2 regions of the Streptomyces sp. CNB091 genome follow, and region 2 is predicted to be linked to the other one. Evidence: riboswitches for the same ligand, from Rfam matches in the RefSeq annotation. Region 2 holds a riboswitch; the other holds the start of a gene.
What was found. A riboswitch is a leader RNA that binds a small molecule or an ion and turns the genes downstream of it on or off. The one in region 2 is predicted to bind cobalamin.

Region 1 (6,645 bases), on a different contig from region 2:
TCGCGCACTCGCCGTGGGGCGTCTTCTCCATCGGCATGACGATCCCGATCGCCCTCTTCATGGGCGTCTATCTGCGCACCCTGCGGCCCGGCAAGGTCAGCGAGGTCTCCTTCATCGGCGTCGCGCTGCTGCTCCTCGCGATCGTCTCGGGCGGCTGGGTCGCCGAGTCGTCGTGGGCGGACTTCTTCACGCTGGAGCCGGGCACGCTGGTCATCTGGATGATCGTGTACGGGTTCTTCGCCTCCGTGCTCCCCGTCTGGCTGCTGCTGGCCCCGCGGGACTACCTCTCCACCTTCATGAAGGTCGGCACGATCGGGCTGCTGGCCCTGGGCGTGGTCGTCGCCCTGCCGACCCTGAAGATGCCCGCGGTCACCGACTTCGCCTCCAGTGGCTCGGGCCCGGTCTTCGCCGGCTCGATGTTCCCGTTCGTCTTCATCACCATCGCCTGCGGCGCGCTCTCCGGCTTCCACTCCCTGGTCTCCTCCGGCACCACGCCGAAGATGGTCCAGAAGGAGACGCAGATCCGGATGATCGGCTACGGCGCCATGCTGGTCGAGTCGTTCGTGGCGATCATGGCGATGATCGCCGCCTGCATCATCGACCCCGGCCTCTACTTCGCCATCAACGCGCCCGCCGGCGTGATCGGCGACAGCGTCCAGTCGGCCTCGCAGGCCGTGGCCAACTTCGGCTTCACCATCACCCCGGACGCCCTGGCCCAGGCCGCCAAGGACGTCGAGGAGGCGAGTCTGCTCTCCCGGACCGGTGGCGCGCCCACGTTCGCGCTCGGCATGGCGGAGATCTTCTCCGCGGTCGTCGGCGGGACCGCGATGAAGGCGTTCTGGTACCACTTCGCCATCATGTTCGAGGCGCTCTTCATCCTCACCACCGTGGACGCCGGCACCCGGGTCGGGCGCTTCATGCTCCAGGACATGCTGGGCAACGTCTACAAGCCGTTCCGTGAGGTCAGCTGGAAGCCGGGCGTCTGGTTCGCCAGCGCCGTCGTGGTCGGCGGCTGGGGGTACTTCCTCTGGGTCGGCGTGCACGACCCGCTGGGCGGCATCAACCAGCTGTTCCCGCTCTTCGGCATCGCCAACCAGTTGCTGGCGGCCGTCGCACTGGCCGTCTGCACCACCCTGCTCGTCAAGTCCGGCCGCCTCAAGTGGGCGTGGGTCACCGCGGTCCCGCTCGCCTGGGACGTGGCGGTCACCCTCACCGCGAGCTGGCAGAAGATCTTCTCCGACGACGTCAAGATCGGGTTCTTCGCCCAGCGCGACAAGTACCAGGCGGGCATCGACGCGGGCGAGGTGCTGGCCCCCGCGAAGAGCATGGACGACATGCGGACCGTCGTCACCAACTCCACCGTCGACGGGGTGCTGAGCGCGCTCTTCGCACTCCTCATCATCGTGGTGCTCGTGGACGCCGGGCGGGTCTGTTACCAGGCGATCCGCGACCCGGAGAGCGTCAAACTGCACGAGACGCCGTACGTCGAGTCCAAGCTCGTCGCCCCGGCCTCGCTCTTCGCGACCAAGGAGGAGAAGGCCGAACTGGCCGCCGCCGGAGTCGGCCCCGAGGGCGGCATCCGCAAGGAGGCGGCGGAGACGGGGAGCCGGACATGACGGTCGCGGACGTGCGACGGGTGGCCGGACGGATCCGCTGGTACGTCCGTGAGCTGACCGGCGAGTCGACGTACGACCGCTATGTGGCGCACGCGAGGGCCCACGATCCGGACACGCCGGTGATGAGCCGTCGCGCCTTCGAACGCGGCCGCATGGACGCCCGCGAGGCGGATCCGCGCGAGGGCTTCCGCTGCTGCTGAGCACCCACCGGCCGGAGATCGGGCCGCCGCACCCCTTCCACGGGTGCGGCGGTCCCTTTTCGCACCCTCGAACGGACTTCGGCGCCGCTCGATTTCCCGGTGCACGGAACCCTCACCGTACGAAAGGATGTGCCCATGACATCGCATCCCCGGCCGCCCCGGCTCCGTCCCGTACTCACGACCTTGGCGCTGGCGCTGAGCCTGGCGGCGGCGACGGGCTGCGGCACCCAGGTGGCGACCGGCACGGAGACGGCGGACCGGAGCGCCTCGGCGGACCCCGCGCCCGACCGGGCGGAGCTGGAGGCGCGGGCGCTGGCCGCGCAGACCGTCGCGGAGCACGTGTGGGTGACCGAAGTCCCGGGGTACGCCCTGGCCCGCCAGTCGGTCGGGGTGATCGGCGACGACGGGTTCGGCAGCGTCTACACCACGCCCGACGGCGGGCAGATCCAGCTGCGGGTGGAGCGCCGGGCGCACGCCGGGGCCGACTGTACGAAGGACCCCGCGCCCGCCGGCGGCCAGGAGCCCCTGAAGACGTGCGAGCGGGACGGTGACCAGTGGTACCGGGCCACGGATTCGGGCCACGCGTACGCACGGGAGCAGGGCGGACTCGTGGTCACCGTGAGCGGGGCGCCCGACGAGGTGGACCGGGCTACGCTGCGGTCGGCGGCACGGGCCGCCCACCGCGCCGACGACCGCGAGCTGGACCAGGTGCTGCCGCCTGCCGACGGGGCCGGGGGGCGGCAGCCGGTCGAACGCGGCGACCTGCCGCCGGTGGGCGACGGCGCCCCGAACAACGACGTGGGAGCGAGCGGCTGACAGGGGAGCGAGCGGCTGACGTAGAAGCGAGTGGCCGACGTAGGAGCTGACTTGGGGACGAGTGGCTGATGGACCTGACGATCAGAGCGGCGGAGCCCGGCGAGTACGCGGTCCTCGGCGAGATCATCGCCCAGGCGTATCTCGGCGACGGTCTGCTGGACGGCCCGCGGGACCCGTATCTGCTCAAACTGCGGGCGGTGGAGCAGCGTGCGGCCGAGGCCGAGGTCCTCGTCGCGCTCGACGTGGACGGGTCGGTGCTCGGCGGCGTGACGTATGCCGCACCCGGCACCCCGTGGCGCGACATCGCCGGTCCGGACGAGGCCGAGTTCCGGATGCTGGCGGTGGCCCGCGAGGGGCGTGGGCGGGGCGTGGGAGAGGCTCTCGTGCGGGCGTGCGCCGAGCGCGCCCGGTCCGCCGACGACGTGCGGGCGCTGGTGCTGTCGACGCAGCCGGGCATGCTCGGAGCCCATAGGATCTACCGTCGGCTCGGCTTCGTACGGACCCCCGAACGGGACTGGGAACCGGTGCCGGGACTACGGCTCATGACCTTCCGGCTGGAGCTGGAGGCGCCCTCCTGAGGGGCGCGTTGAATCGTCGCGACACAACATGTGGGGGCCGCTTCATCCGACGGCCCCCACATGTATGCTCGACCTCGCTGTCGCCGCAGGGGAATCCGGTGCGAATCCGGAACTGTCCCGCAACGGTGTGATCGGTGTGCTTTTGCGCACCCGCAAGTCCGAAGACCTGTCGACAGCGCGTCCGGCTCGACCGAACCGGACGCCAGACGTCCGGGTCTCGCGGATAGGCCGGTGGACGCCGTCAGCTGTGCTGCCCTGCCCCGGGTTTCGCGCTGCCCGGCTTCCCCGCCTGCCGCCGGCCCCTGCCGAGCGAGGGAAAGCCCAGTGACCATCGCGCCCGCCGATCCGGTTTCAGCCACCGAATCCGCTGCCTCCACCCCGTCCGGAGCAGGCACGAACGACGGACCCGGGACCGCCCTGCTGCGGACCCTGACCGACCTCACCGTCGATCTTCCCGACACCGACCCCGGACGGGTCGCCGCCGCCGCGCTGCGCGGACGCAACGCCCGCTCCGACGAGGCCGAGCTGCGCTCGCTGGCCACCGAGGCCGCCGCGGGGCTCATCTCCGAGGACCCGGCGTACTCCCGGCTGGCAGCCAGGCTGCTGACCCGCTCGATCGCGGACGAGGCCGCGGGCCAGGGTGCGACGTCCTTCTCCGCCTCGGTCGCCGTGGGCCACCGTGAGGGCCTGATCGCGGAGCGCACCGCCGCGTTCGTCGCGCTCCACTCGGCCGCACTGGACAAGCTCGTCGAGCAGGCCCTGACGGACGGCGCCGACGACCGCTTCGGCTACTTCGGTCTGCGGACGCTGCACAGCCGCTACCTGCTGCGCCACCCGATCACCCGGCAGGTCATCGAGACCCCGCAGCACTTCATGCTGCGCGTGGCCGCGGGCCTCGCCGAGGACGAGTCGGTGCGGGCGCTGGACGAGGTCGCCGCGCTCTACGGGCTGATGAGCCGGCTGGACTACCTCCCCTCCTCCCCCACGCTCTTCAACTCCGGCACCCGGCACCCGCAGATGTCCTCCTGCTATCTGCTGGACTCGCCCAAGGACGAGCTGGACTCGATCTACGACCGCTACCACCAGGTGGCGCGGCTCTCCAAGCACGCGGGCGGCATCGGTCTTTCGTACTCCCGCATCCGCGCCCGGGGTTCGCTGATCCGGGGCACCAACGGGCACTCCAACGGCATCGTGCCGTTCCTGAAGACGCTGGACGCCTCCGTCGCGGCGGTGAACCAGGGCGGCCGGCGCAAGGGCGCGGCGGCGGTCTACCTGGAGACCTGGCACGCGGACATCGAGGAGTTCCTGGAGCTCCGCGACAACACGGGCGAGGACCAGCGGCGTACGCACAACCTGAACCTGGCGCACTGGATCCCGGACGAGTTCATGCGCCGGGTCGACGCGGACACCGAGTGGTCGCTGTTCTCCCCCGCCGACGTGCCCGAGCTGGTCGACCTGTGGGGCGACGCGTTCGACGCGGCCTACCGGGCGGCCGAGGCCAAGGGCCTGGCCCGCAGGACGATTCCGGCGCGTGAGCTGTACGGCAGGATGATGCGGACCCTCGCGCAGACCGGCCAGGGCTGGATGACGTTCAAGGACGCCTCCAACCGGACCGCGAACCAGACCGCCGAGCCGGGCCGGGTCGTGCACTCCTCCAACCTGTGCACGGAGATCCTCGAAGTCACGGACGACGGCGAGACGGCCGTCTGCAACCTGGGCTCGGTCAACCTCGGCGCGTTCGTGGCGGACGGCTCGATCGACTGGGACCGCCTGGACTCCACGGTCCGTACCGCGGTGACCTTCCTGGACCGGGTCGTCGACATCAACTTCTACCCGACCGAGCAGGCCGGGCGCTCCAACTCCCGCTGGCGGCCGGTGGGCCTGGGCGCGATGGGCCTCCAGGACGTCTTCTTCCAGCTGCGGCTGCCCTTCGACTCCCCCGAGGCCCGCGCGCTCTCCACGAAGATCTCCGAGCGGATCATGCTGGCCGCCTACGAGGCGTCCTGCGACCTGGCGGAGCGCTCCGGCCCGCTGCCGGCCTGGTCCGAGACCCGGGCGGCGCGCGGGGTGCTGCACCCCGACCACTACGCCACCGGGCTGAACTGGCCGGAGCGCTGGGACGCCCTGCGCGCCCGGATCGCGAAGACCGGGATGCGCAACTCGCTGCTGCTGGCCATCGCCCCGACCGCCACGATCGCCTCGATCGCCGGGGTGTACGAGTGCATCGAGCCGCAGGTCTCCAACCTGTTCAAGCGCGAGACGCTCAGCGGTGAGTTCCTCCAGGTCAACGCCTACCTGGTGGACGAGCTGAAGAAGCTCGGCGTGTGGGACGCCCGCACCCGTGAGGCGCTGCGCGAGGCGAGCGGCTCCGTGCAGGGCTTCGCCTGGATCCCCGACGACGTGCGGGCGCTGTACCGCACGGCGTGGGAGATCCCGCAGCGCGGCCTGATCGACATGGCGGCGGCCCGTACGCCGTTCCTCGACCAGAGCCAGTCGCTCAACCTGTTCCTGGAGACGCCGACGATCGGCAAGCTCTCCTCGATGTACGCGTACGCCTGGAAGCAGGGGCTGAAGACGACGTACTACCTGCGTTCGCGCCCGGCGACCCGGATCGCCCGTGCCGCGTCCGGCCAGGCGTCGGCCGCCGCCCCCATTCCCGTACAGCAGGCGTCGGCTCCCGACGCGGACGCCATCGCCTGCTCCCTGGAAAACCCCGAGTCCTGCGAGGCCTGCCAGTAATGAGCACCAACGACCACAAGAACCTGCTCGACCCGGGCTTCGAACTGACCCTGCGCCCCATGCGCTACCCGGACTTCTACGAGCGCTACCGGGACGCGATCAAGAACACCTGGACCGTGGAGGAGGTCGACCTCCACTCGGACGTCTCCGACCTCGCCAAGCTGTCGCCGGGCGAGCAGCACATGATCGGCCGGCTGGTGGCGTTCTTCGCGACCGGTGACTCGATCGTCTCCAACAACCTCGTGCTGACGCTGTACAAGCACATCAACTCCCCCGAGGCGCGGCTGTACCTGTCGCGGCAGCTCTTCGAGGAGGCCGTGCACGTCCAGTTCTATCTGACGCTGCTGGACACCTATCTGCCCGACCCGGACGACCGGGCGGCGGCGTTCGACGCGGTCGAGGAGATCCCCTCGATCCGTGAGAAGGCGCAGTTCTGCTTCAAGTGGATGGACTCGGTCGAGAAGATCGACCGGCTGGAGACGAAGGCCGACCGCCGCCGTTTCCTGCTGAACCTGATCTGCTTCGCGGCCTGCATCGAGGGGCTGTTCTTCTACGGCGCCTTCGCGTACGTGTACTGGTTCCGCTCGCGCGGTCTGCTGCACGGTCTCGCCACGGGCACCAACTGGGTGTTCCGTGACGAGACGATGCACATGAACTTCGCGTTCGAGGTCGTGGACACCGTCCGCAAGGAGGAGC
Region 2 (6,645 bases):
GCAGCTTGGTCAGCGACCCCTGCGGGCGGCGGGCGCCGGTCGTACGCCCGTGCTCGGTACGGGCCCGCGAGCGCCGCCCCGCAGCGCCCTCGCCCAGCCCCGGCACGCTGAGCATCTTCGTCCGGAACGGCTCGGCGGACGCCACCGGCTGCTGCTCGGCCCCGGTGGACCGGCCGGGCGTGTCGGGACTGCCCTCGGGAGCCCCGGACGGCGTGTCGTCGTCGTCCGAAGTCCCTGGCGGGGTGCGGTCGCCATCGGCCTGCGGCGGTACGCCACCGCCACCGCCCCCACCGCCATCGGGGCCGGGGTCGGGATCGTCGTCGTTGCTGCCTTGTCCCTCGTCCCCTGCGGCCTCGTCCAGGGTCTGGTCGAGCTTGTCCTCGTCCAGGCCGGGCGCGTCGAACGGGTTGCGGCGACGCCGGTGGGGGAGCGCGAGGAGAGCGGCCTGCCGCACATCGTCGGCGGTGACCTCCTCGCGGCCCGCCCAGGCGGCCAGCGCGGTCGCGGTACGGGCCATCACGATGTCGGCCCGCATCCCGTCGACCTCGAACGCGGCGCAGGTCGCGGCGATCTGCCGCAACACGCCGTCACCGAGTACGACCCGGGGCAGCAGGGCGCGCGCGGCGGCGATGCGCTCCCGCAGGGCGCTCTCCTCCCCGGCCCAGCGCGCGGCGAACCCCTCGGGGTCGTCGTCGTACGCGAGCCTGCGCCGCACCACCTCGACCCGCTCGTCGGTGTCCCGGGAGGCGGCCACCTCGACGGTCAGCCCGAACCGGTCCAGCAACTGCGGGCGCAGCTCGCCCTCTTCCGGGTTCATCGTCCCGACCAGCAGGAAACGTGCCGCGTGCCGTACGGAGACGCCCTCGCGCTCGACGTACGAGGCGCCCATGGCCGCCGCGTCCAGCAGCAGATCCACCAGGTGGTCGTGGAGCAGGTTGACCTCGTCGACGTACAGGATGCCGCGGTGCGCGTCGGCCAGCAGCCCCGGCTCGAACGCCTTCACGCCCTCCGACAGCGCCCGCTCGATGTCCAGCGCCCCCACGAGCCGGTCCTCGGACGCGCCGACAGGCAGCTCCACGGTCCGCGCGGCCCGCGACACACCGACGGCCTCCGCGTGCGGCCCGTCGGGACACGCCGGATCGGGGGAGAGGGGATCGCAGGAGAACCGGCACCCCGGCACGACGGAGACCTCCGGCATGAGGGCGGCGAGCGCGCGCACGGCGGTGGACTTGGCGGTCCCCTTCTCGCCCCGTACGAGCACCCCGCCGACAGCCGGACTGACCGCGTTCAGCAACAGCCCGAGCCGCAGGTCGTCCTGCCCGACGATCGCGGTGAAGGGATACGGCGTACTCACTTGGCCTCCTGGTCGACATGAACAACAGCTGCTTCCCCGAGCCCCCGGGGCGTTGGCCCGGCACAATCAAGCCCCTCCGGCGATTGAGGAGCGGGGTCCGGGGCAGCGCCCCGGCTCGCCGGACCACCCGCACCCGTACCCGCGTCGGCCCCCGGCGAGGCGGGCGCCCCCGGCGGCACGAACGGCAGCCCCGCAGGCGCACCCTCCTCGATCAACCGCCACAACGCGTCCGTGTCCGCGTGCTCCTCCACCAGATCCCCGAGCCGATCCAGCTGCTCCTCCCGCAGCACCCCGAAACTCGTGTCCGGCGCCGGCACGAACCGCCGCCCGGCGGCCCGGGCCACCTCCACCAGGAACCGCCGCCGGAACGCGTCGCTCTCCAGAGACCCGTGCCAGTGCGTCCCCCACACCGCCCCCACCCGGCACCCGTCGAGGAACGGCTCCCCGCCCCGCACATCGGCCACCCCGTGGTGGATCTCGTACCCCTCCACCGGCTCGCCCAGCGCCGAACCGACCGGCCGCGCCAGCGTCTTGTCCCGGTCGAAGCGGACGCGCACCGGCAGCAGCCCGAGCCCGTCCACGACGCCGGCCCGCGACTCCACCTCGTCCTCGATCCGCTCGCCGAGCACCTGGAACCCGCCGCAGATCCCCAGCACCGGCCGGCCCTCCGCGGCCCTCCGCACCAGCGCGTCCGCGAGGCCCCGCTCGCGCAGCCACGTCAGCGCCTTCACCGTGCCGCGCGTCCCGGGCACGATCACCAGGTCCGCGTCGGCCAGCTCCTCCGCCCGGTCCACGAACCGCACGACGACGCCCGGTTCGGCGGCCAGCGCGTCCACATCCGTGAAGTTCGACATCAGCGGCACGGCACAGACCGCCACCCGCAGCACGTCCTCGCCGTGCGGGGGAGCCACGACCGACTCCCGCACCGCACCCCGCAGGGACACCCGCAGACCGTCCTCCTCGTCGATGCCGAGCCCGTGCGCGTACGGCAGCACCCCGTACGTCCGCCGCCCGGTCAGCCCGTACAGCATGTCCAGGCCCGGTTCCAGCAACGAGACGTCGCCCCGGAACTTGTTCACCAGATAGCCCGCGACGAGCGCCTGGTCCTCCGCGCTCAACAGCGCCGTCGTACCGAAGAAGGAAGCGAAGACCCCGCCCCGGTCGATGTCCCCGACCACCAGGACCGGGAACCTCGCGGCCCGCGCGATCCCCATGTTCACGATGTCCGTGCGCCGCAGATTGATCTCGGCCGGGGACCCGGCTCCTTCGCAGATGACCGCGTCGTACGTGGCCCTCAGCTCCTGAAGACAGTCCGTCACCGTCCCGAGCAACGCTTCCTGCCGCCCCCCGTGGTACCCCCGGGCGCTCATCTCTCCCACCGGCCTGCCCATCAGCACGACCTGGCTGGACCGGTCACTGCCGGGTTTCAGCAGCACCGGGTTCATCAGGGCCGTCGGCTCCACCCGGGCGGCCTGCGCCTGCATCGCCTGGGCCCGGCCGATCTCCGCGCCCTGCCGGGTCACGAAGGAGTTCAGGGACATGTTCTGGGCCTTGAAGGGCGCGACCTTCACGCCCCGGCGCACCAGCCACCGGCAGATGCCCGCCGTGACGACGCTCTTGCCCGCGTCCGATGTGGTCCCCGCGACCAGCAGCCCGCCGCTCATGCCCGCTCCCGTTCCCGTACCGCGTTCCGTGCCGGACCGTTCATGACCGCCCCCGACCCCGCTGCCGCCCTGCCAGCGACCGTCGCGCGACCACGCGGCCCGCGACCATCCGCCCCGCCACGCACACGCCGAGGGCCAGCGCGCTCACCCGGCGCGACAGCCGTACCGCGCGTTCGATGTCCGCGCCCCGCACGTCCCGCCCGGACTCCCCGTTCAGCACCGGCCGGTGCTCGACGCGCCCCGCGTACGCCAGGGTCCCGCCCAGCCGCACACCGAGCGCTCCCGCGAACGCGGCCTCCACCGGCCCCGCGTTCGGGCTCGGGTGACGCCCCGCGTCCGCCCTCCAGGCGCGTACGGCCTCCCGGGGCCGCCCGCCGCCCGCCACGGCCAGCGCGGCCGTCAGCCGGGCGCCGGGCCACCCGGCGAGGTCGTCCAGACGGGCCGAGGCCCAGCCGTAACGGCGGTAGCGGGGCGACTTGTGGCCGACCATCGCGTCGAGCGTGTTCACCGCCCGGAAGCCGACGAGCCCCGGCACCCCGCCGATCGCCCCCCACACCAGCGCGCCGACGACGGCGTCCGAGGTGTTCTCGGCGACCGACTCGACGACCGCGCGGGCGATGGCCGGACCGTCCAGGGAGTGGGGATCGCGCCCGCACAGACGCGGCAGGCGCTCCCGTGCCACCTCCAGGTCCCCGGCGGTCAGGGCGCCGCCGATGGCGCGGGCCTCCCGCCCCAGTGACGTCCCGCCGACGACGGACCAGGCGGTGGCGGCGGTCAGCGCGACGGCGAGCGCGGGGCGTCCCCGGACGGCGCGCGCGGTCAGCGCTGCGGCCCCCACGGCGCCTCCGGCGCAGACGAGGGTGTGCAGCGCGCCCCGCCCCCGGCCGTCACGCCACAGCAGGGACTCCACCCGCGCGGCGGCGCGGCCGAACCCGGCGACGGGGTGGCCCCGGCGGGGGTCGCCGAACAGGGCGTCGGCGATCAGCCCGGCCGTGGCGCCGTACGCGAAAACGCGGTCGGCACGCATGGCTCAGCCGGTCGCGGGGAGAGGTGTTCCGGCGCGAGGGCCTGTCGTGGGGGGCACAGGAAGGGGCACACGGCGGCCGGGCATGGCGTATGTCCTCACTCAGGGTCCGCGCCCTGGTACGACGTGACCGGCGACGAGAGTCTCCTGGCTTCCGGATCCGCGGTTCCCCCGGCCTTCCAGCCCACGTGAGCGGGCCGTGACGTTCCGGTGTGGGGGAGCGCTCCCCGGTGACAGTGGCGGGACCGCGCCGGATTCGCACCGGCTTCCTCTGCTGTCGCCGTAAATGGCTCCGGCAGTCCACCACGCCCCGCGAACAGCCGTCAACTCGCTGTTGACCTGCGGGGCTCCACTGTGCGCAGACACACATCGGGCCGGACACACGAGAGTGTGTCCGGCCCGAAGGGGTGCGGGGTACGGGGTCAGGCGACGATCAGGTAGATCCCGTACGTGACCGCGGCCACGCACGCCGCGAAGCAGGCGTACGCGCCGGTGCGCGCCAGCGCGACCGACCCGCCGGCGGCGTTGCTTCCGGCCGTGGCGGACTGCTTGGAGAGGGCGACGATGCCCAGGGTGAAGAGGCCGACCAGCGCGACGGTGACCACAAGGCTGACACCGAAGACGGAGGCGAGAGCTGCCCAGTCGATTTTCATGCGGATCTGTCCTTACACCTTGGCCGGCGGCCGGGCCGGGTCGTCGGGCGCCGAGGCCGGGGCCGGGATGGTGGTTGCGAGGTCGGCGGCCGGGCCGCCGACGGGCGGCGGCTGGACCGCCGCCATGGCGGTGGTGACGACGCCCTGGGGCTCGCCCTCCCCGTCCGTGTCGTTGACGTTGGTGTGGTCGACCGGCTGGCGGCGCGAGGCCAGCCAGATGGCGAACGAACCGCCCACCAGGATGACCGCCGTGACGGCGATGCCCCAGGGGCCCTGCTTGGTCAGGAACTCGGCGCCCGCACCGATCAGACCGGCCGCCGGGAGCGTCAGCCCCCAGGCGACGAACATCCGGGTGGCGGTGGACCAGCGGACCACGCCCCCCTTGCGGCCGAGGCCCGCGCCCATGACGGCACCGGAGCAGGACTGGGTGGTGGAGAGCGAGAAGCCGAGGTGCGAGGAGGCCAGGATGACCGTCGCCGCGCTGGTCTGGGCGGCGAAGCCCTGCGGCGGCTGGAGGTCGGTCAGTCCCTTGCCCATCGTGCGGATGATGCGCCAGCCGCCGAGGTAGGTGCCGAGCGCGATGGCCACACCGGCGGAGACGATGACCCACATGGGCGGGTTGGAGCCGGGGGCCAGGACACCGCTGGTGACGAGCGCCAGGGTGATGATGCCCATCGTCTTCTGGGCGTCGTTGGTGCCGTGGGCGAGCGAGACGAGACCGGCGGAGGCGATCTGTCCGGTCCGGTAGCCCTTGGCGGTCGACTTGAGCTGTCCCTCGTCGGTGACGTTCCGGTTGATCCGGTACGTCAGCCGCGTGGCCAGCATCGCGGCGATACCGGCGACCAGGGGGGCCGCGATCGCGGGCAGCAGCACCTTGGTGACGACGGTGCCGCCGTTGATCGAGGACCAGCCGGCCGACATGACGGCGGCGCCGATCAGTCCGCCGAACAGGGCGTGGGAGGAGCTGGAGGGCAGGCCGACCAGCCAGGTCAGGAGGTTCCACAGGATGGCGCCGACGAGCGCCGCGAAGATGACCTCGGTTCTGATGCCGTCTTCGTTGACGATCCCGCCGGAGATCGTCTTGGCGACCTCCACCGACAGGAACGCGCCGATCAGGTTGAGAACGGCGGACATCGCCACCGCTGTCTTGGGCTTCAGAGCGCCGGTCGAGATGGTCGTAGCCATCGCGTTGGCGGTGTCGTGGAAACCGTTCGTGAAATCGAACACGAGAGCTGTCACGACCACAATCGCAAGCAGCAGCGTGATGTGTTCCATTTACCCAGGCAATCGTTCGACGTCAGTGGCACATGGACCGTAGGCAACCTGGATGAACGGAAGATGAACTGGGCAGGGCGCTGCGGTGACTCCAAACGGAGTGCGCTCCCTCCGCTTGTGTCCGGGAGGGGCCGCATGGTGCCTGTGGGGCGGGGCGTGGGCTGCTCTTTGCCACTGGATGGCGAACATTTTGAACGGCTGTTCGGCACTCGGAAGAGACCTCCGTCACCTCTCATGTGACGTTCCGGTTGCGCCTCTTGACCCCTACGCTCGCCCCATGAGCGAGCAGCACTCGGAATCCGTCGGCCGGACCTGGCTGGACGTCGTCGCGACCGCCCGCCGCAGCGCGGCGGACGGCCTGGTCGTCGGCACCTCGGGCAACGTGTCGGCCCGCGTCGGCGACCTGGTCCTGGTCACGCCCAGCGGGGTGCCCTACGACCGGCTCGGACCCCACGACGCGGTCGGCGTGGATCTGGAAGGCCGCCAGGTCCTCGGCGACCTCGGTCCGACCAGCGAACTCCCCCTCCACCTGGCCGTCTACCGCTCCACCGACGCCGCCGCCGTGGTGCACACCCACGCCGTGCACGCCACCGCCGTCTCCACCCTCGTCACCGAGGTGCCGCTCGTCCACTACGCCGCCGCCCTCCTCGGCGGCCCCGTCCGCACCGCCGCCTA

Region 1: linked by a shared signal. The riboswitch ahead of D581_RS0120835 (ribonucleoside-diphosphate reductase subunit alpha) and the one ahead of D581_RS0113275 (cobalamin biosynthesis protein) in region 2 are both predicted to bind cobalamin.

What each region holds. Positions count from the first base shown of each region.
Region 1 covers NZ_KB899000.1:277,088-283,732, forward strand. The annotation lists gene D581_RS0120815 (carbon starvation CstA family protein) at 1-1,616, shown strand, start outside; gene D581_RS0120820 (YbdD/YjiX family protein) at 1,613-1,816, shown strand; gene D581_RS0120825 (hypothetical protein) at 1,952-2,632, shown strand; gene D581_RS0120830 (GNAT family N-acetyltransferase) at 2,701-3,210, shown strand; cobalamin riboswitch at 3,275-3,398, shown strand; gene D581_RS0120835 (ribonucleoside-diphosphate reductase subunit alpha) at 3,535-5,949, shown strand; gene D581_RS0120840 (ribonucleotide-diphosphate reductase subunit beta) at 5,949-6,645, shown strand, end outside.
Region 2 covers NZ_KB898995.1:335,695-342,339, forward strand. The annotation lists gene D581_RS0113265 (putative cobaltochelatase) at 1-1,354, opposite strand, end outside; gene D581_RS0113270 (cobyric acid synthase) at 1,351-3,018, opposite strand; gene D581_RS0113275 (cobalamin biosynthesis protein) at 3,059-4,045, opposite strand; cobalamin riboswitch at 4,184-4,313, opposite strand; gene D581_RS0113280 (hypothetical protein) at 4,465-4,695, opposite strand; gene D581_RS0113285 (inorganic phosphate transporter) at 4,708-5,970, opposite strand; gene D581_RS0113290 (class II aldolase/adducin family protein) at 6,248-6,645, shown strand, end outside.